DNA from 2 places in the Hydrogenophaga sp. GW823-FHT04C09 genome. Region 2 is predicted to be linked to the other one. Evidence: predicted binding sites of a transcription regulator. Region 2 holds the regulator's gene; the other holds the start of a gene.
The links. The regulator FNR, encoded in region 2, switches genes on or off when oxygen is low (the NO sensors DNR and NnrR bind a similar motif). The targets are predictions, from matches to a motif close to TTGATNNNNATCAA.
Positions count from the first base shown of each region.

Region 1: the regulator FNR is predicted to act here: its motif matches at 7,793-7,806, upstream of AC1Q9M_RS12115 (bacteriohemerythrin).

Region 1 covers NZ_JBXAIO010000003.1:620,067-634,972, forward strand. The annotation lists gene AC1Q9M_RS12080 (FAD-binding oxidoreductase) at 1-343, shown strand, start outside; gene purB (adenylosuccinate lyase) at 359-1,720, shown strand; gene AC1Q9M_RS12090 (tripartite tricarboxylate transporter substrate binding protein) at 1,777-2,772, shown strand; gene AC1Q9M_RS12095 (sulfurtransferase) at 2,786-3,655, shown strand; gene AC1Q9M_RS12100 (Bug family tripartite tricarboxylate transporter substrate binding protein) at 3,690-4,664, shown strand; gene AC1Q9M_RS12105 (molybdopterin-dependent oxidoreductase) at 4,664-6,985, shown strand; gene AC1Q9M_RS12110 (2OG-Fe dioxygenase family protein) at 6,977-7,726, opposite strand; gene AC1Q9M_RS12115 (bacteriohemerythrin) at 7,858-8,253, shown strand; gene AC1Q9M_RS12120 (DUF2189 domain-containing protein) at 8,340-9,110, shown strand; gene acuI (acrylyl-CoA reductase (NADPH)) at 9,114-10,118, opposite strand; gene AC1Q9M_RS12130 (hypothetical protein) at 10,122-10,355, opposite strand; gene AC1Q9M_RS12135 (efflux transporter outer membrane subunit) at 10,394-11,818, opposite strand; gene AC1Q9M_RS12140 (efflux RND transporter permease subunit) at 11,839-14,906, opposite strand, start outside.
Region 2 covers NZ_JBXAIO010000016.1:1,996-15,272, reverse strand. The annotation lists gene AC1Q9M_RS25375 (universal stress protein) at 188-631, opposite strand; gene AC1Q9M_RS25370 (heavy metal translocating P-type ATPase) at 743-3,115, shown strand; gene ccoS (cbb3-type cytochrome oxidase assembly protein CcoS) at 3,125-3,262, shown strand; gene ccoN (cytochrome-c oxidase, cbb3-type subunit I) at 3,344-4,789, shown strand; gene ccoO (cytochrome-c oxidase, cbb3-type subunit II) at 4,802-5,428, shown strand; gene AC1Q9M_RS25350 (cbb3-type cytochrome oxidase subunit 3) at 5,448-5,615, shown strand; gene ccoP (cytochrome-c oxidase, cbb3-type subunit III) at 5,612-6,538, shown strand; gene ccoG (cytochrome c oxidase accessory protein CcoG) at 6,616-7,989, shown strand; gene AC1Q9M_RS25335 (nitrogen fixation protein FixH) at 8,020-8,322, shown strand; gene AC1Q9M_RS25330 (hypothetical protein) at 8,342-8,554, shown strand; gene fnr (fumarate/nitrate reduction transcriptional regulator Fnr) at 8,532-9,251, opposite strand; gene hemN (oxygen-independent coproporphyrinogen III oxidase) at 9,404-10,783, shown strand; gene AC1Q9M_RS25315 (sulfite exporter TauE/SafE family protein) at 10,804-11,475, shown strand; gene AC1Q9M_RS25310 (DMT family transporter) at 11,483-12,415, opposite strand; gene aceA (isocitrate lyase) at 12,732-13,277, shown strand, end outside.

The sequences.
Region 1 (14,906 bases), on a different contig from region 2:
GCAGGCCTTGCTGCCCGGCGTGCGCGTGGTCTGCTTCGGCCACGTCGGCGACGGCAACCTGCACTACAACCAGAGCAAGCCCCCGGGCATGCCGGACAGCGACTTCCTGCGCCACGAAGACCAGATCCACGACACGGTGCACGAGATCACCGCGCGCCTGCAAGGCTCGATCTCGGCCGAACACGGCATCGGCCGCCTCAAGCAGGCCGCCTTCCTCCACCACAAGCCGCCCATCGCGCTGGAGCTGATGGCGCGCATCAAGCAGGCGATCGATCCCGCCAACACCTTCAACCCCGGGCGCGTGCTGCCGCGCGCGCTGCCCGTCCCCCAACCCGTTCTCTAACCCTTCAGGATTTCCATGCCCGTTTCCGTCTTCGACATGCAATCGCTCCAGCACCTCTGGGGCACCAATGAGCTGCGCCGCATCTTCGGCGAAGAGAACCGCATCCAGAAGTGGCTCGACTTCGAGGCCGCCCTGGCCGCCGCCCAGGCCGAGCTGGGCCTCATCCCGGCCGCCGCCGCACAGGAGATCGCGCAGCAGGCGCGGGTCGAGCACATCGACATCGCCACCATGTCGGCCGAGATCCGCCGCATCAAGCATTCGCTGGTGCCGGCGCTCAAGCAGCTGCAGGCCCGCTGCAGCAAGGACAACGGCGAATGGGTGCACTACGGCGCGACCACGCAGGACGTGGTCGACACTGGCGTGGCCCTGCAGCTCAAGGAGTTCCACGCCGTGGCGCTGCGCGACCTGAAGGCGGTCGGCCAGGAGCTGGCCCGCCTGGCCGTGACGCACCGGGACGTGCCCATGGCCGGCCGCACCCACGGCGTGCAGGCCCTGCCCATCACCTTCGGCCACAAATGCGCGATCTGGCTCGACGAGCTCGGGCGCCACCACGAGCGCCTGGTGCAGGCCGCGCCACGCGTGCTGGTCGGCATGCTGGCCGGCGCCGTGGGCAGCCAAGCCTCGTTGGGCCCCAAGGCACAGGAGCTCGAACAGCTCATGCTCACCAAGCTGGGCCTGGGCACACCCGCCATCAGCTGGGCGCCCGCGCGCGACCGCTTCACCGAGTACGCCAACCTGCTGGCCATGCTGGGCGCCACGCTCTCCAAGATCGGCAACGAGCTGTTCAACATGCAGCGCAACGAATTCGGCGAGGTGGAAGAAGGCTTCTCCGACGGCAAGCTGGGCTCGTCGACCATGCCGCACAAGCGCAACCCCACCTCCGCCGAAAACCTGGCCGGCCTCTCGCGCCCGCTGCGCTACAACGCCGCCATGATGGTCGAGGGCATGGTGCAGGAAAGCGAGCGCGACGGCATCGCCTGGAAGATGGAATGGAAGGCCCTGCCCGAGTGCTGCCTGATCGCCGGCGCCATGCTGTTCCAGGCCAGGAACCTGCTGGCCGGCCTGAAGGTCAACGCGGACGTGATGGCGGCCAACCTCGACAAGATGCGCGGCTACCTGCTGTCCGAGCGCGTGATGCTGGAGCTCTCCGAGCGCGTGGGCAAGCAGACGGCCCACGAGTGGATCTACGAGGCCTCCATGCACGGCATCACGTCCCGGCTCGACTTCGCCGACGCCATGCGCCAGCACGAAGGCCTCTCCAAGCTGCTGAGCGACGACGAGATCCGCGACTTCACCGACCCGCTGCAGTACCTCGGCCAATGCGGCGCCACGGTGGACCGCGTGGTGGCCCAGCAGCAGCCCTGGCTGCGGGACTGAGATTCTCTGCCTGCGGCGCAGCTGCTTCCTTCCCCCACAACAATGGAGACCAACCGATGAACCACCCTGCCCTCAAAGCCCTTCGCCGCCGCACCGTGCTGGCCCTCGCGCTCTCGCTCGGCCTGGGCGCGGCCGCACCGGCCTTCGCGGCCTACCCCGACCAGCCCATCAAGCTGGTGATCGGGTTCCCGCCCGGTGGCGGTGGCGACCTCTACGGCCGGCTGATCGCCAACGCGCTGAGCAAGAGCCTGGGCCAGACGGTCGTGGCCGACAACCGCACCGGCGCGGGCGGCAACATCGCCGCCGACCTGGTGGCCAAGGCCAAGCCCGACGGCTACACCCTGCTGCTGGCCATGAGCGGCAACCTCGCGGTGGCGCCGGCCACCCGGCCGCAGAGCATTCCCTACAAGGTGCCCGAAGACTTCGCGCCCATCGGCATGATCCTGGAAGCGCCGCACGGCCTGTTCGTCGCGCACGGTTCGCGCTTCAAGACGGCGCGCGAGCTGCTGGACGCGGCCAAGACGCAGAAGCTCAGCTTCGCCTCCACCGGCGCCGGCGCGGCCGCGCACATGGGCATGGAGATGGTGGTCAAGGAGGCCGGCGTGGAGATGCTGCACGTGGCCTACCGGGGTTCCGGCCCGGCCCTCACGGACATGCTGGGCGGCCAGGTCGACAGCTTCTTCGCCACCGCCTCGCCGCTGGTGAACCAGGTGCGCCAGGGCCAGCTGCGGCTGCTGGCCATCACCGGCGACAAGCGCAACCCGGCCATCCCCGATGTGCCGACCTTCAAGGAGCTCGGCGTGAACGTGCCGGTGACGCAGTGGTACGGCCTGGTCGCGCCAGCAGGCACGCCCGAGGCCGTGGTCAAGCACCTGTCGGACCACCTGAGCCGCGCGCTCGCCACACCGGAAGTGCGCGACGCCATCCGCCGCGACGCCGCCACCGAGCGCAACCTGCCCATGGACGCGTTCCGCGGCTTCATCCTCGAAGACATCGCGCGCTACAAGGCCGCGCTCACGCCGGCCCTGCTCAAGGAAATCTCCAGCAAGTAAGGGCACCCGCTTCATGATCACCTTCGACACCCTGATCTCCGCCGACGAACTCGCGGCCGCCCAGAAGAGCGGCGCACCGCTGATGGTGCTGGACTGCAGTTTCGAACTCACCGACCCGCAAGCCGGCCAGCGCGCCTACGACAGCGGGCACCTCCCGGGCGCGCGCTACGTGCACCTGGACCAGGTGCTGTCCACCGCGAAGACCGGCCGCAACGGCCGCCACCCGCTGCCCAGCCGCGAGACCTTCGCCGCGGCCATGGCCGCCCTCGGGCTCGATGCGGACACGCAGGTGGTCGCGTACGACAACGCCGGCGGCATGTACGCGGCGCGCCTGTGGTGGATGCTGCGCTGGGCCGGCCACCCGGCCGTGGCGGTGCTCGACGGCGGCATCGCCGCCTGGAAAGCGGCGGGCCACGCGCTGAGCCAGGACGCGCCGGACGCGCCGGGCGCGCCCGCCCCGGGCAGCTTCCGCCTGAAACCCTCGCTGGTCACCACGGTGTCGTACGACGAGGTCAAGGCCAACATCGACAGCGCCGAGCGGCTGGTGCTGGACGCGCGCGCGCCGGACCGCTTTCGCGGCGAGAACGAAACCATGGACCCGATCGGCGGGCACATCCCCGGCGCGCGCAACCGGCTGTTCAAGGACAACCTGGGTGCGGACGGCCGCTTCAAACCGGCCGCGCAGCTGCGCCAGGAATTCGACGCCATCACCGGGAGCCGGCCGGCGGCGCAACTGGTCAACCAGTGCGGCTCCGGCGTGACCGCCTGCCACAACCTGCTGGCCATGGAGGTCGCCGGGCTGCGCGGCGCGGCGCTCTACCCCGGCTCGTGGAGCGAATGGAGCGCCCAGCCGGGCGCCCCGATTGCCACGGGCGCAGCGTAAGAACACACCCCACAAGAACAGACTGGAGACCTTCATGCACCTCACACCCCTGCTGCGCCGCGGCGCCCGCGCGATCGTGGCGGCCGGGCTCATGGGCCTCGCCGCCGTGGCCTCGGCCCAGTACCCGGATCAGCCGATCCGCCTGCTGATCGGCTTCCCACCCGGGGGCGGGGGCGACCTCTATGGGCGCACCATCGCCAACGAGCTGGGCAAACACATCGGCAAACCCATCGTGGTCGAGAACCGGCCCGGGGCGGGCGGCAACATCGCCGCCGAACTGATGACGCAGGCCAAGCCCGATGGTTACACCCTGCTGCTCGCCATGAGCGGCAACGTGGGCAGCGCGCCGGCAATCCGCACCAACCTGCCCTACAAGGTGCCCGACGACTTCGTGTTCGTCAGCCAGCTGGTGGAAACGCCCTATGGCCTGGTGGTCCGTGGCGACTCCCCCATCAAGACCATCCAGGACTACATCGCCACCGCCAAGGGCGGCAAGATGACCTACGCCTCCACCGGCACGGGCGGTGCCGCGCAGATCGTGATGGAGATGGTCAAGCAGCAAGGGGGCCTGGACATCCTGCACGTGCCCTACAAAGGCTCGGGCCCGGTCATGACCGACCTCATGGGCGGCCTGGTCGACAGCTTCTTCGCGCCCTACACGCCGCTCATGGGCGCCATCAACGGCGGCAAGCTGCGCCTGCTCGCGGTCAGCACCGACAAGCGCATCCCCAGCATGCCCCAGGTGCCCACGCTCAAGGAGTCGGGCATCGACGTGGTGATGACGCAGTGGTACGGTCTGGCCGCGCCCAAAGGCACGCCGCAGCCCGTCATCGACAAGATCACCCGGTCCGTGAAACAGGCCATGCAGGCGCCCGAGGTGCAGCGCGTCTACAGCGCGGACGGCGCCCAGGCGTCGTCCCTGACCGGGGCGGCCTTCCGCGACTTCGTGCTGAAAGACATCGCCAACTACAAGCGCGGCGTGGAGCGCGGCAACCTCAAGGCGGAATAGTGTCTTTGCCCTCCTCGTTTTCATCTGAGCCCGACATCGCCCTGCGCCCGCACAGCGCCCACTGGGGTGTCTTCTCCGCCGGTTGGCAGAACGGCGAACTCGTCGTGCGGCCCCACGCGGGCGACCCCGACCCGAACCCGCTGATCGACAACTTCAAGACCGCCCTGCACCACCGCGCCCGCGTCACCACGCCGATGGTGCGGCGCGGCTGGCTCGAGAACGGCCCGGGGCCCGACGCGCGGCGCGGCGACGACCGTTTCGTGCCCATGGCCTGGAACGAGGTGCTGGACCGGCTCGCGGACGAACTGCGGCGCGTGCAGCAGGCCCACGGCTGCGAGGCCATCTTCGGCGGCTCCTACGGCTGGTCGAGCGCGGGGCGCTTCCACCACGCGCAAAGCCAGGTCCACCGCTTCCTGAACACCACCCTGGGCGGTTACGTGCGCTCGGTGAACAGCTACAGCGCCGGCGCCTCGGGCCCGATGCTGCCGCACGTCATCGGCACCATGGAGGAAGTGGCGCGGCGCAACGTCACCTGGGAGCAGATCGTCGAACACACCGACGTGGTGCTGGCCTTCGGTGGCATGGCGCTGAAAAATTCGCGCGTGGCCTCGGGCGGCATCAGCCGGCACATCGAGCGCGAGTCCATGCGCGCGGCCGCCGCGCGCGGTTGCCGCTTCGTCTCCATCAGCCCGCTCAAGAGCGACCTGCCCGACGAGGCGGCGTTCGACTGGCTGCCCGCCGTGCCCGGCACCGACACCGCGCTGATGCTGGCCCTGGTGCACCAGATCGTGAGCGACGGCGCGCACGACCGCGCCTTCATCGATCGATACTGCGACGGCTGGGAAGCCTTCGAGGACTACCTGATGGGCCGCGGCGACGGCGTGCCCAAGAGCTGCGCCTGGGCCGCGCCGATCTGCGGCCTGCCCGAGCAGCAACTGGTCGACCTGGCGCGCGCGCTGGTTGGCCAGCGCGTGCTCGTGGTGGTGGCGCATTCGCTGCAGCGCTCGCAGCACGGCGAACAACCGGTCTGGATGGGGGCGGTGCTCGCGGCCGCGCTGGGCCAGCTCGGCCTGCCCGGCGGGGGCTACAACTACGCGCTGGGCACGCTGGCGCACTATGGCAAGCGCAACAACGCGGTGCCCGCCGCCGCGCTGCCGCAGGGCGACAACGGCGTGAAGGCCTTCATTCCGGTGGCGCGCATCAGCGACATGCTGCTGCACCCGGGCCAGCCCTTCGACTACAACGGCCAGCGCCGCACCTACCCGCACATCCGCCTGGCCTACTGGGCCGGTGGCAACCCCTTCCACCACCACCAGGACCTCAAGCGCCTGGCCGACGCCTTCCGCACGCTCGACACCTTCGTCGTGCACGAGATCGCCTGGACCGCAACCGCGCGCCACGCCGACATCGTGCTGCCTTGCACCATGACGCTGGAGCGCGAAGACATCGGCGCGACCCCCACCGACCCGCTGGTGGTCGCCATGCACCGCATCGCCGAACCCCATGGCCTGGCGCGCGACGACTACGACATCTTCTGCGACCTGGCCGGGCGCCTGGGCGGCCTGCAGGCTTTCAGCGAAGGCCGGAACACGCGCCAATGGCTGGTGCACCTCTACGAGCGCACGCGCGCCGGGCTCGAAGCCATGGGCCAGGAGGCACCGGACTTCGAGACCTTCTGGCAACGCGGCGAGCTCCTGCTGCCGCAGAAGGACGACGATGGCGGCATCCTGCGCGCCTTCCGCCACGACCCCGAGGGCGCGAAGCTCGCCACGCCCAGCGGCAAGGTGCAGATCAGCTCACCCGTGGTGGCCGGCTTCGGTTACGTGGACTGCCCCGGCCACCCGGCCTGGCTGCCCCCGAGCTTCGCGCCCGATGCGGCCCACCCGCTGTGGCTGGTGGCCAACCAGCCGCATTCCAAGCTGCACAGCCAGCTCGACTTCGGCGCCCACAGCCAGTCCACCAAGCGCCAGGGCCGCGAGGTGTGCACCCTGCACCCGGCCGCGGCCACCGCGCGCGGCATCCGCGAGGGCGACACCGTGCGCCTCTTCAACGAGATCGGGGCCTGCCTGGCCAGCGCGCGCCTGTGCGCCGACATGCGCGAAGACGTGATTCAGCTGCCCACCGGCGCCTGGTACGACCCCGTGCAGGATGCCCAGGGCCGGCCGATGTGCGCGCACGGCAACCCCAATGTGCTCACCCGGGACATCGGCACCTCGTCGCTGGCCCAGGGCTGCGCGGGCCAGCTCAGCACGGTTCAGGTCGAGCGTTTCGACGGACCGCTGCCGCCGATCCGCGCCTACGAACCGCCGCCGTCAGGCTGAGGCGTCGCCCTGGAAGGCCCCGCTGCGGTAGGTCACGACCAGCGTATCGCGCCAGCCGAGGGCATCGCCTTCCAGCGGCTGGATCGGCGTGCTCTCGTGGATCACGCGCGCGTCGTCGAGCAGCAGCAGCGACCACGGCTCGCGCAGCGTGAAGCGCTGGCCGCTCGGGCCGTTGGCTTCGAACACGCGGCTCTCGCCGCCCTTGATGGCGTGGCGGTCCACCATGAACACGGCCACCAGGTCCACACCGTCGCGGTGCGCGCCTTCGGGCGTGGGCCGGCCGATGCCGTCGGTGGTGTCGATGCGGAACACGTGGGCCTCCACGCTCCAGGGCTGCGCGCCGCGCAGCGCGCTGGCGGCCTCGCCCAGCCGGGCCAGCAGGCGGCTCCACACCGGCTGCGCCACCGTGGCGGGCTCCATGGGTTCGAACCAGCGCTGCATGCCGCCGTGCAGGGCGTTGTACTCCAGCGGCTGCCAGTGCGCGCGGTGCGGCACCTGCCGCACGCGGTCGTCGTCCACCACGAAGCAGCTGTGGCGGCGGCTGCGGTAGCGCCCGCCGTCCTTCAGGTAGGCGTCGGGCGGCAGCTGGTTCCAGCCGGTGTGCAGCCCGGCCAGGTCCACCGGCCGCGCGGCGAGCCACTCGCCCACGGCCTCGGCGCTCAGCAAGGCGAAGCCGGTGGTTTTCAAGGCGCTGTGCACATCGGACAGCGGCACATAAGGGGGCTGGAATTCGCTGGTCATATGGCCGCCCAGTGTAGCGGCGCGCCAGCAGGCCCACGGCCTGTCGGGCCTTGGCGTGGCGCGCGTTTGCGCTGGATCAAGGCGCCGGCGCGCCGCCGCTGCCAAGCTTGGGCCCCAAGGAGCAGCACCCGATGGAAAGCACCGCGCAATGGACCGAAGCCCTCTGGCTGGACTTCGACCCGCTGGACAACATGAACCGCGAACTCATGGCGCGGCTGGCCCGCGCGCAGACCGCCAGCGACGCGGAGCTGCCGCAGGCCTGGGCCGAGCTGGTGTCGCACGTGGCCACGCATTTCGGCCAGGAAGACAGCTGGATGCGCGAGACCGGCCACGGCCAGGCGGACGCGCACGCGCTGGCGCACCGCGTGGTGCTCAACCTGCTGCGCGAGGGCCTGGGACAGGTCCGCGGCGGCCAGCTCGGGACCGTGCGCCAGATCGCGCGCGAACTGGGTTCGTGGTTCGCCAAGCACACGCACGCCTTCGACGCCGGGCTGGCGCTGCACCTGCGAAGCCACGCGCTCAGCTGAGCCGATCCGCTGCACCGACCCGCCACCGTTCCCGCGCACCAGCCACCCACCCACGAGGTGGCGCGCCATTCCCGAGGAGACAAGCCATGACCGAAGAATCCCCACCGCCACCGCCGTCGGTGTTCGAGCTGCGACTGGCCGAGCTGAACGCCGGCGACCCGCTGCGCTGGCTGCGCCTGGGCTGGCGCGATTTCCTGCGCAGCCGCGTCGGCCTGTTCTACGGCCTGTGTTTTTTCCTCATGGGGCACGCGCTCATGGCGGTGTTCCGCGCCGCGCCGGCCTATGTGCTGGCGCTCTCGGCCGGCTTCCTGCTGCTGGGGCCGTTCCTGTGCCTGGGCCTGTACCACGTGAGCCGCGCGCTGCAGGAAGGCCGCGAGCCCTCGCTGCCGGACTCGCTGCTGGCCTGGGAGCAGACCAAGGGCTCGATCGCGATCTTCGCGGGCGTGCTGCTCATCCTGGAGATGCTGTGGGGCCGCGCCTCGCTGGTGGTGTTCGCGGTCAGCTTCAGCACCCTGCCCGACACCGCCAACCTGCTCTCGCAGCTGCTGGCGCGCGAGAACCTGGAGTTCCTGATCACCTACACCCTGGTGGGCGGTGTGTTCGCGGGCCTGATCTTCGTCACCAGCGCGGTCTCGATCCCCATGATCCTGGACCGCGAGGTCGATGCGATCTCGGCCGCGCTCACCAGCATCCGCGCCTGCCTGCAGAACCCGGGCGTGATGGCCTGGTGGGGCGCGCTGATCACGCTGCTGGTGCTGCTGGCCATGCTGCCCTGGTTCCTGGGTCTGATCGTCGTCGGCCCGGTGGTGGGCCACGCCACCTGGCACGCCTACCGCCAGGTGGTGCCGCCGCGATGAAGCTCAGGCCTTGAGCTTCACCACCAGGCGCCCGCGCACCTGGCCGGCCAGGATCTGGCTGCCGGCGGCGATCGCGTCGGGCAGCGCGATCTCTGTCGTGATCGACGCCAGCTGTTCGCGGTTGATCGTCTTCGCGAGCGCGTCCCACGCGGCCTCGCGTTTCGCCATGGGCGCCATCACACTGTCGATGCCGTAAAGCGTGATGCCGCGCAGGATGAACGGCGCCACGCTCGCGGGCAGGTCCATGCCCTGGGCCAGGCCGCAGGCCGCCACCGCGCCGCCGTAGCGTGTGCTGGCGCAGGCGTTGGCCAGGGTGTGGCTGCCCACCGAATCCACCACGCCGATCCAGCGCTCCTTCTGCAGCGGTTTGCCCGGCGCGCTCAGGTCGTTGCGGTCGATCACGCTGGCCGCGCCCAGCGATTTCAGGTAGTCGGCTTCCTGCGGCCGGCCGGTGGAGGCCACCACGGTGTGGCCCAGACCGGCCAGCAGCGAGATCGCCACGCTGCCCACGCCACCACCCGCGCCGGTCACCAGCACCTCGCCGCTGCCGGCGGCCACGCCCGCGTCGGCCCAGTGTTTCTGCAGCGCCTGCACGCACAGCATGGCGGTGTAGCCGGCCGTGCCCAGCGACATGGCGTCGCGCTCGCTCAGCGTGTCGGGCAGGGCCACCAGCCAGTCGCCCTTGACGCGCGCCATCTGCGACAGCCCGCCCCAGTGCGTCTCACCCACGCCGAAGCCGTTGAGCAGCACGCGGTCGCCGGCCTTCCATTTCGGGTGGTCGCTCTGCGTCACCGAGCCGGCGAAGTCGATGCCGGGCACCATGGGGAAGCTGCGCACCACGGGCGATTTTCCGGTGATGGCCAGGCCGTCCTTGTAGTTGATGGTGGAGCAGTCCACGCGCACCGTCACGTCGCCGCTGGCGGGCAGTTGCGCCTCGTCGAGCTGCGTGAGTTCGCAGCGGTAGCCCGACTCGGGTCGGGTGATCAGCAGGGCTTCGAACACGGGCATCTCCTAGGAAGGGGTGGCAGGGGCCGACTCGCGCCACAGGCGCACCGTGAGCCACCAGGCCAGCAGCGAATCGGTCAGCGCCATCAGACCGAGCACGAGGCGCAGCGCGTCGGGCGGGTCGGTGAGCTGCACGAACAGCACGATGCAGGACGACAGCAGCTGCAGGCCGACCATGAGCCAGAACAGGCCACGGTGCGGCTGCCAGAGGCGGCGGAGGGTCTCGGACGGGGACGGCATGCCCTATTGTGCCGGCCCCGGCCCGCCGCCGAGGTCGCTCAGGCGCCCCGGGCGGGGGCGCCCGCCTCCCAGCCGCCGCCGATGGCGCGGATGAGCCGCACCGTGGCCTGCTGCTGGGCGGCCTCCACGCGCTGGGCCTGCCGCCGGTTGATCAGCTCGTTGCGGCGCGCGTCGAGCAATTCGAGCTGGCTCACCAGGCCGTTGCGGTAGCGCGTTTCCGAGATCGCGCTGGCGCGCTGCGCGGCGCTGACCGCGCGGCCCTGGGCCAGGGACTGGTCCTGCAGCCAGCGCAGGGCGGAGAGCTGGTCTTCGACCTCGCGGAAGGCCGTGAGCACCTGGCCGCGGTAGCTCGCGGCGGCGGCGTCGAGCTGCGCCTGCGCGCCCTGCACACCGGCCTCGCGCCGGCCGCCGTCGAACAGCGGCATCGACAGCAGCGCGCCCACGCCCCAGGCGCGCGCCGACCACTTGAACAGGTCGCCGAGGTCGGGCGAGGCATAACCCGCGGCCGCCGTGAGCGACACGCTGGGGAACCACGCCGCCTGCGCCACGCCCACGCGGGCCTGGGCGGCCAGCAGCGCGGCCTGCGCGGCGGCCACGTCGGGCCGGCGGGTGAGCACGGTGCCGGGCACGCCGGCCGGGATCACGGGCAGCACCCGGGCACCGTCGGCGGGCGCCAGCGCGAAGCCGGAGGCCGGCTCGCCCACCAGCACGGCCAGCGCGTGTTCGAGTTCGGCGCGGCTGCGGCCGAGCGCGAACCCCTCGGCCTCGGTGGCGGCCAGCTCGGTCTGGATGCGGATCACGTCCAGCTCGGCCACGTCGCCGGCCTCGAAGCGGCGCTGCGTGAGGCGCAGCGTGTCCGCATAGGCGGCGGCGGTGTCCTGCACCAGGGTGCGCTCGGTGTCCACCGCGCGCAGCGCCAGGTAGGTCTGGGCCACCTCGGCCTGCACCAGCAGGCGCGTGCTCTGCAGCAGGGCTTCGCGCGATTGCGCGTCCAGCGCGGCCGCGTCGCGCGCCCCCGCCAGGCGCCCGAACAGGTCGAGCTCGTAGGAAAGGTTGACGCCGGCCTGCAGCAGCGTGGCCGGCGTGGTGCCGTTGGCGGTGTTGGCACCGGCGCCGCGCGAGGCGTCGGCGCCCACACCGATCTGCGGCAGGCGATCGGCCTGCGCGCCGCGCACCAGCGAGCGCGCCTGGGCCAGGCGGGCCGCGGCTTCGTGGATGCTGGTGTTGCCGGCGGCGGCGCGTTCGGCCAGGTCGTCGAGCACCGGGTCGTTGAACGCCTTCCACCAGGTGCCCCGGGCCTGCGCTTCGGCGGGTTGGGCGATGGTCCAGTGTTCGTTCTGGCGCGGCTGTTCCTTGAACTGCGGCGGCGTGGGCACCGACGCCGGCAAGGGCGGCAGCGCGGTGGCGCAACCGGCCAGCACGAGCGCGGCGGTCAGCGTCAGCAGGCGATGAAAATGTTTCACAGGGTTCACCTTCCGGGTCTTCAATGGGTCAGGGGAGCGGCGGGCACGGCGCGGGCGCTGCCGCCACCGCCGGAGGCGAAACCCTCCAGGTGCGGCACGGTGCCGTGCAGCTTGAGCGCGCGGTTGCCGGCCAGGCGGCGCAGCAGCACGTAGAACACCGGCGTGAGGAACAGGCCGAAGGCGGTCACGCCGATCATCCCGGCGAACACGGCCACGCCCATGGCCGAGCGCATCTCGGCGCCCGCGCCAGTGGCGAGCACGAGCGGCAGCACACCCATCACGAAGGCCAGCGAGGTCATGAGGATGGGGCGCAGCCGCAGGCGGCTGGCTTCGATGGCGGCCTGCACCGGCGAGCGCCCGGCGAACTCCAGCTCGCGCGCGAATTCCACGATCAGGATCGCGTTCTTCGCCGACAGCCCCACCAGCACGATCAGCCCGATCTGGGTGAACACGTTGTTGTCGCCGCCGTCCAGCCACACGCCGGTCATGGCCGCGAGCAGGCCCATGGGCACGATCAGGATGATGGACAGCGGCAGCGTGAGGCTTTCGTACTGCGCGGCGAGCACCAGGAACACCAGCAGGATGGCCAGCGGGAACACCCACAGCGCGGAGTTGCCGGCCAGGATCTCCTGGTAGGTGAGCTCGGTCCACTCGAAGCCGATGCCCTGCGGCAGCGTCTCGGCGGCGATGCGCTCGATCGCGTCCTGCGCCTGGCCGGACGAGAAGCCGGGCGCGGGCCCGCCGTTGATGTCGGCCGAGAGGTAGCCGTTGTAGCGCATGGCGCGCTCGGGGCCGAAGCTGGAGTTCACCTTCATCAGCGCCGACAGCGGCACCATCTCGCCCGAGGTCGAGCGCACCTTGAGCAGGCCCACGTCTTCGGCGCGCGCGCGGTAGGGCGCGTCGGCCTGGGCGCGCACGCTGTAGGTGCGGCCGAACTGGTTGAAGTCGTTCACGTACAGGCTGCCGAGGTAGATCTGCATGGTGTCGAAGATGTCCGTCACCGGCACGCCGAGCTGGCGCGCCTTGGTGCGGTCGATGTCGGCGTAGAGCTGCGGCACGTTGACCTGCCAGCTCGTGAACATGCCGGCGAGTTCGGGCGTCTGGTAGGCCTTGGCCATGAAAGCCTTCACCGCCGCGTCCATCGCTTCGTAGCCGAGCGAGGCCTTGTCTTCCAGCTGCAGCTTGAAGCCCCCCGTGGTGCCCAGGCCCGCCACCGGGGGCGGCGGGAACATCACGATGAAGGCGTCCTGGATCTCGCCATAGGCCTGGTTGAGCTGGCCCGCGACGGCGCCGCCGCTCTGGTCGGCGCGCCGGCGCTCGGCGAAGGGCTTGAGCGTGGCGAACACGATGCCGGAGTTCGAGCTGTTGGTGAAGCCGTTGATGGACAGGCCGGGGAAGGCGATCGCGTCTTCCACGTTCGGGTTCTGCTTGGTGATCTCGCCCATGCGGTGGATCACGTCTTCCGTGCGGTCCAGCGTGGCGCCGTCGGGCAGCTGCGCGAAGCCGATCAGGTACTGCTTGTCCTGCGCCGGCACGAAGCCGCTGGGCACGGCCTTGAACAGGCCGAAGGTCACGCCCACGAGCGCGAGGTAGATCACCATCATCAGCGCCTTGCGCGAGATCACGCGCCGCACGCCGCCGCTGTAGGCCTCGGCGCCGCGGTGGAAGAAGCGGTTGAAGCCACGGAACAGGCCGCCGAAGATCCGGTCCATGCCGCGCGTGAGCGCGTCCTTCGGCGCGTCGTGGCCGCGCAGCAGCAGGGCCGCGAGCGCGGGCGAGAGCGTGAGCGAGTTGATGGCCGAGATCACGGTGGAGATCGCGATGGTCACCGCGAACTGCTTGTAGAACTGGCCGGTGAGGCCGCTGATGAAGGCCAGCGGCACGAACACCGCCACCAGCACCAGCGCGATCGCGATGATGGGTCCGGAGACCTCCTTCATCGCGCGGTAGGTCGCGTCGCGCGGCGACAGGCCGGCCTCGATGTTGCGCTCCACGTTCTCCACCACCACGATCGCGTCGTCGACCACGATGCCGATCGCCAGCACCAGCCCGAACAGCGAGAGCGCGTTGATCGAGAAGCCGAGCAGGTGCAGCACCGCGAAGGTGCCCACCACCGACACCGGCACCGCCAGCAGCGGGATGATGGAGGCGCGCCAGGTCTGCAGGAACAGGATCACCACCAGCACCACCAGCGCGATGGCTTCGAGCAGGGTCGTGATCACCGACTGGATCGAGGCGCGCACGAACTGCGTGGGGTCGTAGGCGATGCGGAACTCCACGCCCTCGGGCATGTTCTTCTGCAGCTCGGCCATGGTGGCGCGCACCTCGGCCGAGATGTCCAGCGCGTTGGAACCCGGCGCCTGGAACACGCCCATGCCGACGGCGGGCTGGTTGTTGAGCAGCGAGCGCAGCGAGTAGTCGGCCGCGCCCATCTCCAGCCGCGCGATGTCGCGCAGCCGGGTCACGGCGCCGTCGCCACCGGTCTTGACGATGATGTCGCCGAACTCCTCTTCGGTCTGCAGGCGGCCCTGCGCGTTGATGGAGAGCTGCATGTCCACACCGGGCAGGCCCGGCGAGGCGCCGACCACGCCGGCGGCGGCCTGCACGTTCTGGCCACGGATCGCGCTCACCACGTCGCTGGCCGAGAGGCCGCGCTGCGCGACCTTCTGCGGGTCCAGCCAGACGCGCATGGAGTAGTCGCCACCGCCGAAGATCTGCACCTGGCCCACGCCCTGGATGCGCGCGAGCCGGTCCTTCACGTTGAGCACCGCGTAGTTGCGCAGGTAGTTGATGTCGTAGCGGTCGTTGGGCGAGACCAGGTGCACCACCATCGTGATGTCGGGCGAGCTCTTGACCGTGGTCACGCCCAGTCGGCGCACTTCCTCGGGCAGGCGCGGCTCGGCCTGAGACACGCGGTTCTGCACCAGCTGCTGGGCCTTGTCGGGGTCGGTGCCGAGCTTGAAGGTCACGGTCAGCGTCATCACGCCGTCGGTCGTGGCCTGGCTGCCCATGTAGAGCATGCCCTCCACGCCGTTGATGGATTCCTCCAGCGGCGTGGCCACGGTTTCGGCGATCACCTTGGGGTTGG
Region 2 (13,277 bases):
CCCCCCCCCCCCCCCCGAGGACCTGCGGGTGGTTCGGAACGTTGGCACGCGGATGCTTTTGCGGAGTCAGGGGCAGTGGGCTCTGCGCAGCGGGGTAAAGGAGGAGGCGGCACCAGCCGCCGGGGGACACCCGCGGAGCAGAGCCCACTGCCCCTGACTCCCGCGAGGTATCACCCCAAAAAAAACGTCAGCGCAGAACAAGCACAGGAATGTGCGAATGCGTCAGCACCTGCTGCGTCTCACTGCCCAGCAAAAGACGCTTGATGCCCCGACGCCCATGCGAAGCCATCACGATCAGGTCGCACTTGTTGCGCTTGGCCGCCGCGATGATCGCCTCGGCCACCAGATCGGACTTCACCGTCACCGGCTTCACCTTCACCTCACGCAACTGCCCGGCCGACTTCACCGCATTCACCGCCACCAGCGCCTCTTCCTGCCATTGTTTCTCGATGCGGGCCACCTCGGCCGCCGCCAACGCCACACCACCCTCGAAATAGGTTTGCGGGTAACGCGGAATCACCTTGAGCGCCACCACCTCGGCACCCGTCAGATCGGCCAGATTCAGACCATGCTCCACCGCCTTCTGCGACAGCTTCGAACCATCGGTCGCCACGAGAATTCGCTTGTACATTGTTGATCTCCTTGTGTGGTTGAACTCGGAACCCTCAGGGTAACAAAGCAGGGGCCTCAGGTGTTGACCTATGTCAATGGCCCGAAGCACGGCGTGGAATACGCTCCCACCATGAACCCGGCCGCCTCCGCGCTCGTGGCAAGCCACGTGCCTGCCCCTCCCGCGCCCGCCGTCCCGCCCCCTGCGGCAGGCGAGGCCACGCCATGGCCACCGCGCGCCGACTGGCTGGGCACCCACCGCGGCTCCCTCACGGTCACCGACGACTTCGCCGTCCTGGACGACCCCGTCGAACAGGAGACCTTCACGCGCGCCCTCGCGCCCGATGGCGAGGGCGCCGGTGCCGAATCCGTGCTGGTGGTGCAGGGCATGTACTGCGCCGCCTGCGCCGACACGGTCGAGTCGGTGCTGCAGCACCTGCCCGGCGTGCAGCGCGCCCAGGTGCACGCCGCCACGCGGCGCCTCACGCTGCGCTGGGACCCGACGCGCACGCGCCTCTCCAGCCTGGCCCGCGCGCTGGGCGACACCGGCTACCGCCTGCTGCCCATGCAGCACGCGCTCTCGGTCAGCGAACGCCTGCGCGAAACCCGCCAGGCGCTGTGGCGCCTCTTCGTGGCCGGCTTCTGCATGATGCAGGTGATGATGTACGCGTGGCCCGCGTACGTGACCGCGCCCGGCGAGATCCCGCCCGACATCACCCAGCTGCTGCGCTGGGCCAGCTGGGTGATCAGCCTGCCCGTGGTGTTCTTCGCCAGCGGCCCCTTCTTCGCCAGCGCCTGGCGCGACCTGAAGCACGGCCGCGTGGGCATGGACACGCCGGTGTCCATCGGCATCCTCGTCACCTTCCTCGTCAGCTCGGCCGCCACCTTCGACCCCACCGGCCCCTGGGGCGCCGAGGTCTGGTTCGACTCGCTGACCATGTTCGTGTTCTTCCTGCTGGGCGGGCGCTACCTGGAGCACAAGGCGCGCGACCGCACGGCCGGCGCGCTCGACGGCCTCATGAACCGCCTGCCCGAGGTCTGCGAGCGGCAGAAGCCCGACGGCGGCTATGAGTCCGTCTCGCTGCGCCGCCTGCGCGTGGGCGACACCGTGCGCGTGCAGGCCGGCCAGGCCTTCCCGGCCGACGGTGAATTGCTCGATGGCCTGGCCATGGTGGACGAGGCCCTGCTGACCGGCGAGTCGCACCCGGTGTCGCTCCAGGCAGGGCAGGGCGTGGTGGCCGGCAGCTTCAACCTCGGCGGCCCGGTGCGGGTGCGCATCGACCGCCTCGGCGCCGACACGCGCTTCGCGCAGATCGTCCAGCTGATGGAGCGGGCCTCGACCGAGAAGCCCCGCCTGGCCGTGCTGGCCGACCGCGTCGCGGCGCCTTTCCTCGTCTTCGTGCTGCTCGCGGCCACCGTGGCCGGCTTCTACTGGTGGCAGATCGACCACACGCAGGCCCTCGCGGTGGCGGTGGCCGTGCTCATCGTCACCTGCCCCTGCGCGCTGTCGCTGGCCACGCCGACGGCCATGCTGGCCTCGGCCGGCGCGCTGGCGCGGCGCGGCGTGCTGGTGCGCCGGCTGCAGGCCTTCGAGGCGCTGGCGGGCATCGACGCCGTGGTGTTCGACAAGACCGGCACGCTCACGCACGACCGCCTGGCGCTGCAGAAGGTCACCCTCCGGGAAGGTGCAAGCCTCTCGGACGCGTGGGCGCTGGCGGGCGCCCTCGCCGAAGGCTCGCTGCACCCCGTGTCCCGGATGATCGCGCGCGAGGCCATGGCGCGCCAGCCCGACCTGGCTCCACTGGCAGGGCATACCGAGCGGGCAGGGCAGGGCATGCAGGCCTTGCGGCCCGACGGAAGCTGGGTGCGCCTGGGCTCGGCCGGGTACTGCGGCCTCCCGCCATCGGTGGCCGGTGAGCACCTGCCTGCCGTTCACCTGAGCGACGCCCGCGGCTGGATCGCGAACTTTGTTCTGCAGGAAAGTTTGCGCGACGACGCGGTGGCCGCCGTGGCCGCGCTGCGCGCGCTCGGTGTGCGCACCTGGCTGCTGTCGGGCGACCGCGAGACCGCCGCGCGGCAGGTGGCCCAGGTGGTGGGCGTGGACCACGTGATCGCGGGCGCCTCGCCCGAGCAGAAGCTGGCCGAGATCGCGGCGCTGCAGGCGCGCGGCCTGAAGGTGGCGATGGTGGGCGACGGTCTCAACGACGGGCCCGTGCTCGCGCGCGCCGACACCTCCTTCGCGCTCGGCCACGCGGCACCGCTGGCGCAGTCGCAGTCGGACTTCATCGTGCAGGGGGGCCAGGTCATGGACGTGGTCAACACCCTCACGCAGGCGCGCGCCACGCTGCGCACCGTGCGGCAGAACCTGGCCTGGGCCGCGGCCTACAACGTGGTCAGCGTGCCGCTCGCGCTGGCCGGCTACATGCCGCCCTGGCTGGCCGGCCTGGGCATGGCGGCGAGTTCGCTGCTGGTGATCGGCAACGCCCTGCGCCTGGCGCGGCACTGAAGGCATTCGATGGACATCCTCTACCTGCTGATCCCGCTGTCCGTGCTGCTCGTGTTCGGCATCATCGGCGTGTTCTGGTGGGCGCTCCAGGCGGGGCAGTTCGACAACATCGAACGCGAAGGCGAGCGCATCCTCAAGGGCGATTGAGGGCGCGCTTGACCTAGGTCAAGGCCAAACAGGAACTCCCTGCGCACACTGTCGGCAGTGACATTGGCAAGGAGTATGTGTATGTCCGTGACCAACAGGACCAGCCAGTCGGCGGTCTACAACGACAAAGTCGTTCGGCAGTTCGCCATCATGACGGTGGTCTGGGGCGTGGTGGGGATGCTGGTGGGCGTGATCATCGCCGCGCAGCTGACCTGGCCAGCGCTCAACCTGGGCGTCGAGTGGCTGTCCTACGGCCGCCTGCGGCCGCTGCACACCAACGCGGTGATCTTCGCCTTCGGCGGTTGCGGCCTGTTCGCCGCCAGCTACTACGTGGTGCAGCGCACCTGCCAGGTGCGGCTGTTCGGCGAGCAGCTCGCCGCCTTCACCTTCTGGGGCTGGCAGGCCGTGATCCTGCTGGCCGTGGTCTCGCTGCCCATGGGCATGACCTCGGGCAAGGAATACGCCGAACTGGAGTGGCCGATCGACGTGCTCATCACCCTCGTGTGGGTGGCCTACGCCATCGTGTTCTTCGGCACCATCGGCCTGCGCAAGGTGCGCCACATCTACGTGGCCAACTGGTTCTTCGGCGCCTTCATCCTGGCCGTGGCGGTGCTGCACATCGTCAACAGCGCCGCGCTGCCGGTGGACCTCTTCAAGAGCTACTCGGCCTACGCCGGCGTGCAGGACGCGATGGTGCAGTGGTGGTACGGCCACAACGCCGTGGGCTTCTTCCTCACCGCCGGCTTCCTCGGGATGATGTATTACTTCATTCCGAAGCAGGCCGAGCGCCCGGTGTACTCGTACCGCCTGTCCATCGTGCACTTCTGGGCGCTGATCTTCACCTACATGTGGGCCGGCCCGCACCACCTGCACTACACCGCGCTGCCGGACTGGACGCAATCGGTGGGCATGGTGTTCTCGCTCATCCTGCTCGCGCCGAGCTGGGGCGGCATGATCAACGGCATCATGACGCTCTCGGGCGCCTGGCACAAACTGCGCGACGACCCCATCCTGCGCTTCCTGATCGTCTCGCTCTCGTTCTACGGCATGTCGACCTTCGAGGGGCCGATGATGTCGATCAAGACGGTCAACGCGCTCTCGCACTACACCGACTGGACCGTGGGCCACGTGCACTCCGGCGCGCTCGGCTGGGTGGGCCTGGTGACCATGGGTTCCATGTACTACCTGATTCCGCGCCTGTACGGCCAGAAGAAGATGTACTCGGTGCCCGCCATCGAGCTGCACTTCTGGATCGCCACCCTGGGCATCGTGCTCTACATCGCCGCGATGTGGATCGCCGGTGTGATGCAGGGCCTGATGTGGCGCGCCGTCAACCCCGACGGCAGCCTGACCTACACCTTCGTCGAATCGGTCAAGGCCACCTTCCCGTTCTACGTCATCCGCCTGCTCGGTGGCGTGCTCTACCTGGCCGGCATGGGCGTGATGCTGTGGAACACGGTGATGACCGCGCGCAACGGCCGCGTGGAAGACGTCCGCATACCCGCTCTCAACCCCGCCCACGCCTGAGGAGCCACAAACATGGCCGACAACAACAAGCCCCAGGGTTTCACCCACGAGCGGATCGAGACCAACAACTTCCTGATGATCGTGCTCATCGTGCTGGTGATCGCGGTCGGTGGTCTGGTCGAGATCGTTCCGCTGTTCTTCCAGAAGTCCACCACCCAGCCGGTGGAGGGTCTCAAGCCCTACAGCGCGCTGCAGATCGCCGGGCGCGACGTGTATGTGCGCGAGGGTTGCTACAACTGCCACTCGCAGATGATCCGCCCCTTCCAGGCCGAGACGCTGCGCTACGGCCACTACTCGGTGGCCGGCGAATTCGTCTACGACCGGCCCTTCCAGTGGGGCAGCAAGCGCACCGGCCCCGACCTGGCGCGCGTGGGCGGGCGCTACAGCGACGAATGGCACCGCATCCACCTGAACAACCCGCGTGACCTCGTGCCCGAGTCCAACATGCCGGCTTACCCCTGGCTGGAGAAGAAGACCGTGAACGAGGCCGGCCTGCCCAAGCGCATGGAAGTGCTGCGCACCCTGGGCGCGCCCTACACCGACGAAGAGATCGCCGCATCCCAGGCCGACGTGAAGGGCAAGACCGAGATGGAAGCCCTCATCGCCTACCTGCAGGTGTTGGGCACCGCCATCAAGTGAGTGCCAAGGAGAACATCACATGGACATCAATGACCTGCGCAGCGCCGTCACCGTGATCAGCCTGATGACCTTCCTGGGCATCGTGGCCTGGGCCTGGGCCCGGCGCAACCAGTCCCGCTTCGACGAGGCAGCGATGCTGCCGTTCCAGGACGAAGCCACCACCGACAGCACGAAAGAACCGTCATGAGCGACTTCACCAGCGAATTCTGGAACTGGTACGTGGCCGTGCTGACCGTGGTCAGCATCATCGCGTGCCTGGTCCTGCTCTGGATCAGCGGCACCACCAAGGTCAAGGCCACGGCCGACAACACCACCGGCCACGTGTGGGACGGCGACCTGCGCGAGATGAACAACCCCCTGCCCAAGTGGTGGGTCTACCTCTTCATCATCACCTGCGTGTTCTCGATCGCCTACGGCCTGTTGTACCCGACCTTCGGCAAGTACCAGGGCCTGCTGGGCTGGTCGTCCGACGGCCAGCACAAGGCCGAGGTGGCCAAGGTCGAGAAGGCCATCGCACCGATCTACGCGCAGTTCAATGGCATGACGCCGCAACAGCTCGCGGGCGATGCCTCGGCCATGGCCATCGGCGAGCGCCTGTTCATGAACAACTGCGCCCAGTGCCACGGCTCGGACGCGCGCGGCGCGCGCAGCTTCCCCAACCTGACCGACCGCGACTGGCTCTGGGGCGGTGAGCCCGAGGCGATCAAGGCCACCATCACCCAGGGCCGCAACGGCGTCATGCCGCCCATGGCCGCCGCCGTCGGCACGCCGGACGACGTGCGCAACGTCGCCCACTTCGTGCTCAGCCTCTCGGGCAGCCCGCACGACTCGGTGCGCGCCGCGCTGGGCCGCGCCGGCTTTGCGGCCTGTGCCGCCTGCCACGGTGCGGACGGCAAAGGCAACACCGCCATGGGCGCGCCCAACCTCAGCGACAACACCTGGCTGCACGGCTGGGGTGAAGACGCCGTGGTGCGCGCCATCACCAAGGGCTTCAACAACCAGATGCCGGCACAGGCCGGCAAGCTCAACGCGGACCAGATCCATGTGCTGAGCGCCTACGTCTGGGGCCTGTCCAACAAGGGCGGCGCGGCGGCAGCGGCCGGCAACTGATCGATCTGCACCACGTGACCAGTCCGTCCAGCAAGCCCAGAGCCCCCATTCCCATCGTCCCCGTCGATGACGAGACGATGGTGTCCCTGTACGCCGCGCGCGAGAAGATCCAGCCGAGATCGGTCCAGGGCCTGTTCGCCAACTGGCGCTGGGTCATGGTCTGGATCACGCAGCTCGTGTTCTACGGGCTGCCCTGGCTGGAGTGGAACGCGCGCCAGGCCGTGCTGTTCGACCTGGAGGCGCGCCGCTTCTACATCTTCGGGCTGGTGCTCTATCCGCAGGACTTCATCTACCTCACCGGCCTGCTGGTCATCTGCGCCTTCGCGCTGTTCCTGTTCACTGCTGTGGCCGGCCGCCTGTGGTGCGGCTTCGCCTGCCCGCAGACGGTCTACACCGAAATCTTCCTGTGGATCGAGAAGAAGGTGGAGGGCGACCGCTCGGCCCGCCTGCGGCTGGACCAGTCCGCCCTGTCCGCCAGCAAGCTGGGCAAGCGCTCGCTCAAGCACGCGCTGTGGATCGCCTTCTCGCTCTGGACCGGCTTCACCTTCGTCGGCTACTTCACGCCCATCCGAGAGCTGGGCGCGCTCTCGGTGGCCGCCGCGCTCGGGCCCTGGCAGCTGTTCTGGATCTTCTTCTACGGCTTCGCCACCTACGGCAACGCCGGCTTCCTGCGCGAGCAGGTCTGCAAGTACATGTGCCCCTACGCGCGCTTCCAGAGCGCGATGTTCGACCGGGACACCATGATCGTCACCTACGACACACGGCGCGGCGAGCCGCGCGGCCCGCGCTCGAAGAAGGCCGACCCCAAGGCACTGGGGCTGGGCTCGTGCGTGGACTGCACGCTGTGCGTGCAGGTGTGCCCCACCGGCATCGACATCCGCAACGGCCTGCAGTCCGACTGCATCGGCTGCGCGGCCTGCATCGACGTGTGCGACGACGTGATGGACAAGGTGGGCTACCCGCGCGGGCTGATCCGCTTCTCCACCGAGAACGGCCTGGACAACGGCTGGACCACGCGGCAGATGCTGCGGCGCGCCTTGCGCCCGCGCGTGCTGATCTACACCGCGATCCTCGGCGCCATCACCCTGGCCGTGGGACTGAGCCTTTACATGCGCACGCCACTCAAGGTGGACGTGATCCGCGACCGCGGCGCCCTGGCCCGCATGGTGGAGCAGGGGCGCATCGAGAACGTGTTCCGCCTGCAGATCATGAACGCCACCGAGTCGCCGCAGCGCTACGCCATCGGTGTCTCCGGCCTGCCCGGCATCGCACTGGATTCCAGCGCCGAGGTGGAGGTGCTCTCCACCGAGGTGCGCGCGGTGGCGGTGCGGGTGCAGATCCCGCCCGATGCCGCCAGCCCCGGTTCGCACCCCATCCATTTCGACATCCGCGCCATCGGCGACGAATCGATCCACGTCTCCGAAAAGGCGGCCTTCCTCGTGCCGCGTTGATCCGATCCATCTTCCCGAAGGAGCTCTCTCATGAACCCATCCAGCTCTCCCGCCGTGGCGGCCCCCGTGCCGCCGGTGTCCTGGTGGCGCGTGCCACACATGTGGCTGGTGGTGGGCGGCCCGCTGGTGGTGGTGGTGGCCAGCCTCATCACCGCCTTCATCGCCGTCCACAACGCCGACCCGGTGCTCGACAAGGCCGTGTTCGAACGCGACCGCGAAGCCGCGCTGGCGCTGGAAGGGCAGGCCAAGGCCGAGGCGCTGATCAAGCTGCAGCCCGCGCACCAGGCGCGCAACCACGCGGCTTCGCCGGTGGTGCCTCAACCGGAGCGCTGAGGTGCAGGCGCGCCACTGGATGGGCATCGCCTGGCCGGCTTTCCTGCTCGCGGCGGTGCTGGAGATGCTGGTCTTCGCGATGGTGGACCCGGGCGACCTGCACTGGTTCGGCCAGCCGCTGGACTGGTCGCGCCAGGCGGTCTACACCGTGGCCTTCTTCGTCTTCTGGGGGGTGACGGCGGTGTCGAGCGCGCTGACCGCGCTGCTCGTCATCCGCAAGTCTGAGGATTGACGATGCGGCGCAGGCCGTCGGTGTTCTTGATGTGCACGTAGCGCTGCTTCACATCGATGATGCCGTCCTCCACGAACTTGGAGAAGGTGCGGCTCACCGTCTCGAGCTTCATGCCGAGGTAGCTGCCGATCTCTTCGCGCGTCATGCGCAGCACCAGCTCGGACTGCGAGAAGCCGCGCGCATGCAGGCGCTGCACCAGGTTGAGCAGGAAGGCCGCCAGGCGCTCTTCGGCGCGCATGCTGCCCAGCAGCAGCATCACACCGTGGTCGCGCACGATCTCGCGGCTCATGATCTTGTGCACGTGGTGCTGCAGGGTGGTGAATTCGCGCGAGAGCTCTTCGACCTGGTCGAACGGCATCACGCAGACCTCGGCATCTTCCAGCGCCACCGCGTTGCAGGAGTGGTGGTCGCTCACGATGCCGTCCAGGCCGATGATCTCGCCCGTCATCTGGAAGCCGGTCACCTGATCGCGGCCGTCCGCCGTGGTCACGCAGGTCTTGAAGAAGCCCGAGCGCACGGCGTACAGCGACGTGAACTTGTCCCCCACGCTGAACAGCGCCGTGCCGCGCTTGATGCGGCGGCGCTTGGAGATCACCTTGTCCAGCTTGTCCATCTCGTCGGGGTTCAAGCCCATGGGCAAGCACAGCTCGCGCAGGTTGCAGCTCGAGCAGGCGACTTTGATGCTTTGAGCGTCCATTAGAAAAGTCCGGATTCGCAAAAGGTTACAGCATACCCCCCACGGTGTCGACTTCACGCCCCGGCATCGGATCAGTTCACCACCTTTTGACCAGGATCAAGGGAATTCCAGACACTCTGTCGCACAGTGAGGGCCTTGATGGAGATTCGATCTTGAGCCACGCCATTTCCGAGGAGCTGCTGAAGCGTTTTGACGTGCCGGGGCCGCGCTACACCTCTTACCCCACCGCCGACCGGTTCGTGGAGGCGTTCACCGAAAACGACTACATCCAGGCGCTGCAACAGCGCCGCGCGGGCTCGATGGCCCTGCCGCTGTCCCTGTACGTGCACATCCCGTTCTGCGAATCGGTCTGCTACTACTGCGCCTGCAACAAGGTCATCACCAAACACCATTCGCGCGCGGCCGAGTACCTGCGCTACCTGGCGCGCGAGGTGGAGCTGCAGGTGGCGCACCTGGGCCAGGGCCACAGCGTGTCGCAACTGCACCTGGGCGGCGGCACACCCACCTTCCTCTCCGATGCCGAGCTCGAAGAACTCATGGCCATGCTGCGGCGCCACTTCACGCTGGCGCCCGGCGGCGAGTACTCGGTGGAGGTGGACCCGCGCACCGTGACCGAGGACCGCCTGAAGACCCTGGCCCGCCTGGGCTTCAACCGCCTGAGCTTCGGCGTGCAGGACTTCGACCCCGCGGTGCAGAAGGCCGTGCACCGCGTGCAGCCCGCCGAGCAGGTGTTCGCGCTGGTGGCCGCGGCGCGGCGCATCGGCTTCGAGTCGGTCAACGTGGACCTGATCTACGGCCTGCCGCTGCAGACCCCCGCGTCCTTCGCGCGCACGCTGGCGCAGGTGAACGAACTGCGGCCCGACCGCATCGCGCTCTACGCCTACGCCCACCTGCCGTCGCGCTTCAAACCGCAGCGGCGCATCTCGGCGGCCGAGCTGCCCAGCGCGGGCGACAAGCTCGGCATGCTGTCGATGTCGCTCGATGCGCTGATCGACGCCGGCTATGTCTACGTGGGCATGGACCACTTCGCGCTGCCCAACGACGCGCTCGCGGTCGCCAAGCGCCAGGGGCGCCTGCACCGCAACTTCCAGGGCTACAGCACGCAGCCCGACTGCGACCTGATCGCGCTCGGCGTGTCCGCCATCGGGCGCATCGGTGCCACGTACAGCCAGAACGCCAAGACGCTGGAGGAATACCGCGACCTGCTCGACCAGGGCCGGCTGCCCATCGTGCGCGGGCTCGCGCTCACGCGCGACGACCTCTTGCGCCGCGCCGTGATCATGGCGCTCATGTGCCAGGGCGAGGTGCAGTTCGAGTCGATCGAACTCGGCCACCTGATCAGCTTCAAGAGCCACTTCGCGCGCGAACTCGAGGTGCTCGAAGGCCTGGCCGCCGAGGGCCTGGTGTGCCTGAGCCCGACCGGCATCCAGGTCACCGAGGCCGGTTGGTTCCTGGTGCGCGCCATCGCCATGGTATTCGACAAGAACCTGCAGGTCGACCTTGACCGCGCGCGCTTCTCGCGCATCATCTGAGGCCGGCCTGGGCGCCCACCATGCAAACCTCCATGGCGATCACGGCGCTCTTCATGGGCCTGGTGGGCGGCCCGCACTGCGTGGCCATGTGCGGCGCGGCCTGCGCCGGCATCGGCCGCGCGGCCGGTGCGCGCAGCACGCAGGCCCTGCTGGGTTTTCAGGCCAGCCGCATGCTGGGTTACGCGCTGTTCGGCGCCTTCGCGGCCGGCTCGGTGCAGGGCCTGGCCTGGTTGGGCACGAACACCGCGGTGCTGCGGCCGGTGTGGACCATGTTCCATGTGGCCGCGCTGCTCCTGGGCGCGGCGCTGCTCTGGCGCGCGCGCCAACCGGCCTGGATCGAGAACCTCGGGCAGCAGGTGTGGCGCCGCGCCCGGCCCGCCATGGTGAAACTGGGGCCGCGCGCGCCCATGGTGCTGGGCGTGGCCTGGGCGCTCATGCCCTGTGGCCTGCTGTACTCGGCGCTGCTGGTGGCTTCGCTCTCGGCCAACGCGCTGGAAGGCGCGGCCATCATGGCCCTGTTCTCCATCGGCACCTCGGTCTCGCTCACCGCCGGGCCGTGGCTGCTGCTGCGCCTGCGCGGCGCGCGTTCGGGTGGTTGGGGCATCCGCCTGGCCGGGCTGGCCCTGGCCGTCACTTCGGGCTGGGCGCTGTGGATGGGCATCACCCAGCCCACCGGCCTCTGGTGCCTCTGAAAAACGCTCAGGCCTTGGGCGCGGCGCGGCCGGGCAGGGTGGCCAGCACCAGGCCGAGCAGGGCGATGCCGAACGCCACGCCCTGCAAGAGCGACAGCCGCTCGCCCATGAACAACACGCCGATGGCCGCCGCGCTGATCGGCAGCATCACGGTGAACACACCGGCCTGCGAAGCGGGCACCGTCTTGAGCCCGGTCATCCACAGCCACACCGTCCACACGCTCGCGGCCAGCGCGTAGAACACCAGCAGACCCCAGACGGGCAGGGCGACGGTGGAGAAGTCGAACGTCCACGCCGCCCACAGGCCGAACGGCGTGACCAGCGCGAAACCCCAGAGGTTGATGATGGCCGAAATGCGCTTGGGCCCCAGGCCCTCGGTGAGGTGCTTGCCGATCACCACGTAAGAGGCCTCGCACACCACGGCGGCGAACACCAGCAGGTTGCCCAGCAGCGCCTTGCTGATGCCGAACGGGCCGCTGGTGTCGGCCACCACCGCGCCGGCGTCCACCTTCTGCAATGAGAACAGGCCGATGCCCAGCGCCGCGCAGGCAATGCCGGCCGCGCTGCGCCAGCCGATGCGCTCGCGCAGGAACAGCCAGCTCAGCAAGGCCACCACCGCAGGGATCGACGACATCACCACGCCCGCGGCCACGGCGGTGGTCAGGCTCACGCCGAACAGCATGCAGATGGAGAACAGGAAGTTGCCCAGGAACGATTCGAGGAACAGCAGGCCGCGCGTGCGCGGCGACATCGGCGGTTCGTCGGCCGGCTTCTTCAACCAGTTCCACATCGCCAGGCCGCCGATGCCAAAGCGCAGCCAGGCCAGCAGGAACACAGGGAACACCAGCACCAGGGGCTTGGAGAGGGCCACATAGCTGCCCACCAGCGACATGCTCAAGGCCAGGCACGCATAGGCCCACCAACGGTTCGGGGAAGTCACGGTTTTTGACGGGTGTGCACGAAAGTGGGTCGCATCATGCCTGAAGCGTTTCAGGGTATTCCGGGATGAGAGATGTTTGTTTTGCAATATGAAAACACAAAATGTTGCGGCGCAAGAAAATTTCTCAATGCAAGAAACGGATTTCTACATTGAGAAATTTGAAGAAAAGTACGTTGAAAAACAACAAGAAATTTTTTCTCTTATATAAGACATAAGAGCTTCCAAAACTCTTCTATAAGACTTAAAGTCTTCTCAACGGCACCGCGTTTGCATGCAAGCCAGCCGCCCCGATCCATCAACCTCACGGAGTATTCAAATGCCGCAATCCCTGACCGAGCAACTGAGCCGCGCCCAACAGATCGAAGCCCTGGAAAAAGACTGGGCGACCAACCCGCGCTGGAAAGGTGTGAAGCGTGGCTACAGCGCCGCCGACGTCGTGCGCCTGCGCGGCAGCATGCAGGTGGAGCACACGCTGGCCAAGCGCGGTGCCGAGAAACTGTGGGACAAGGTCAACGGCGGCGCCAAGAAGGGCTACGTCAACGCCTTCGGCGCCATCTCCGCCGGCCAGGCCATGCAACAGGCCAAGGCCGGCCTGGAAGCCGTGTACCTCTCGGGCTGGCAAGTCGCCGCCGACGGCAACACCTCGGAAACCATGTACCCCGACCAGTCGCTCTACGCCTACGACTCGGTGCCCACCATGGTTCGCCGCATCAACAACACCTTCAAGCGCGCCGACGAAATCCAGTGGGGCCGTGGCATCGAGCCGGGCAGCGCTGAATTCATCGACTACTTCCTGCCCATCGTGGCCGATGCGGAAGCCGGCTTCGGCGGCGTGCTCAACGCCTTCGAACTCATGAAGAAC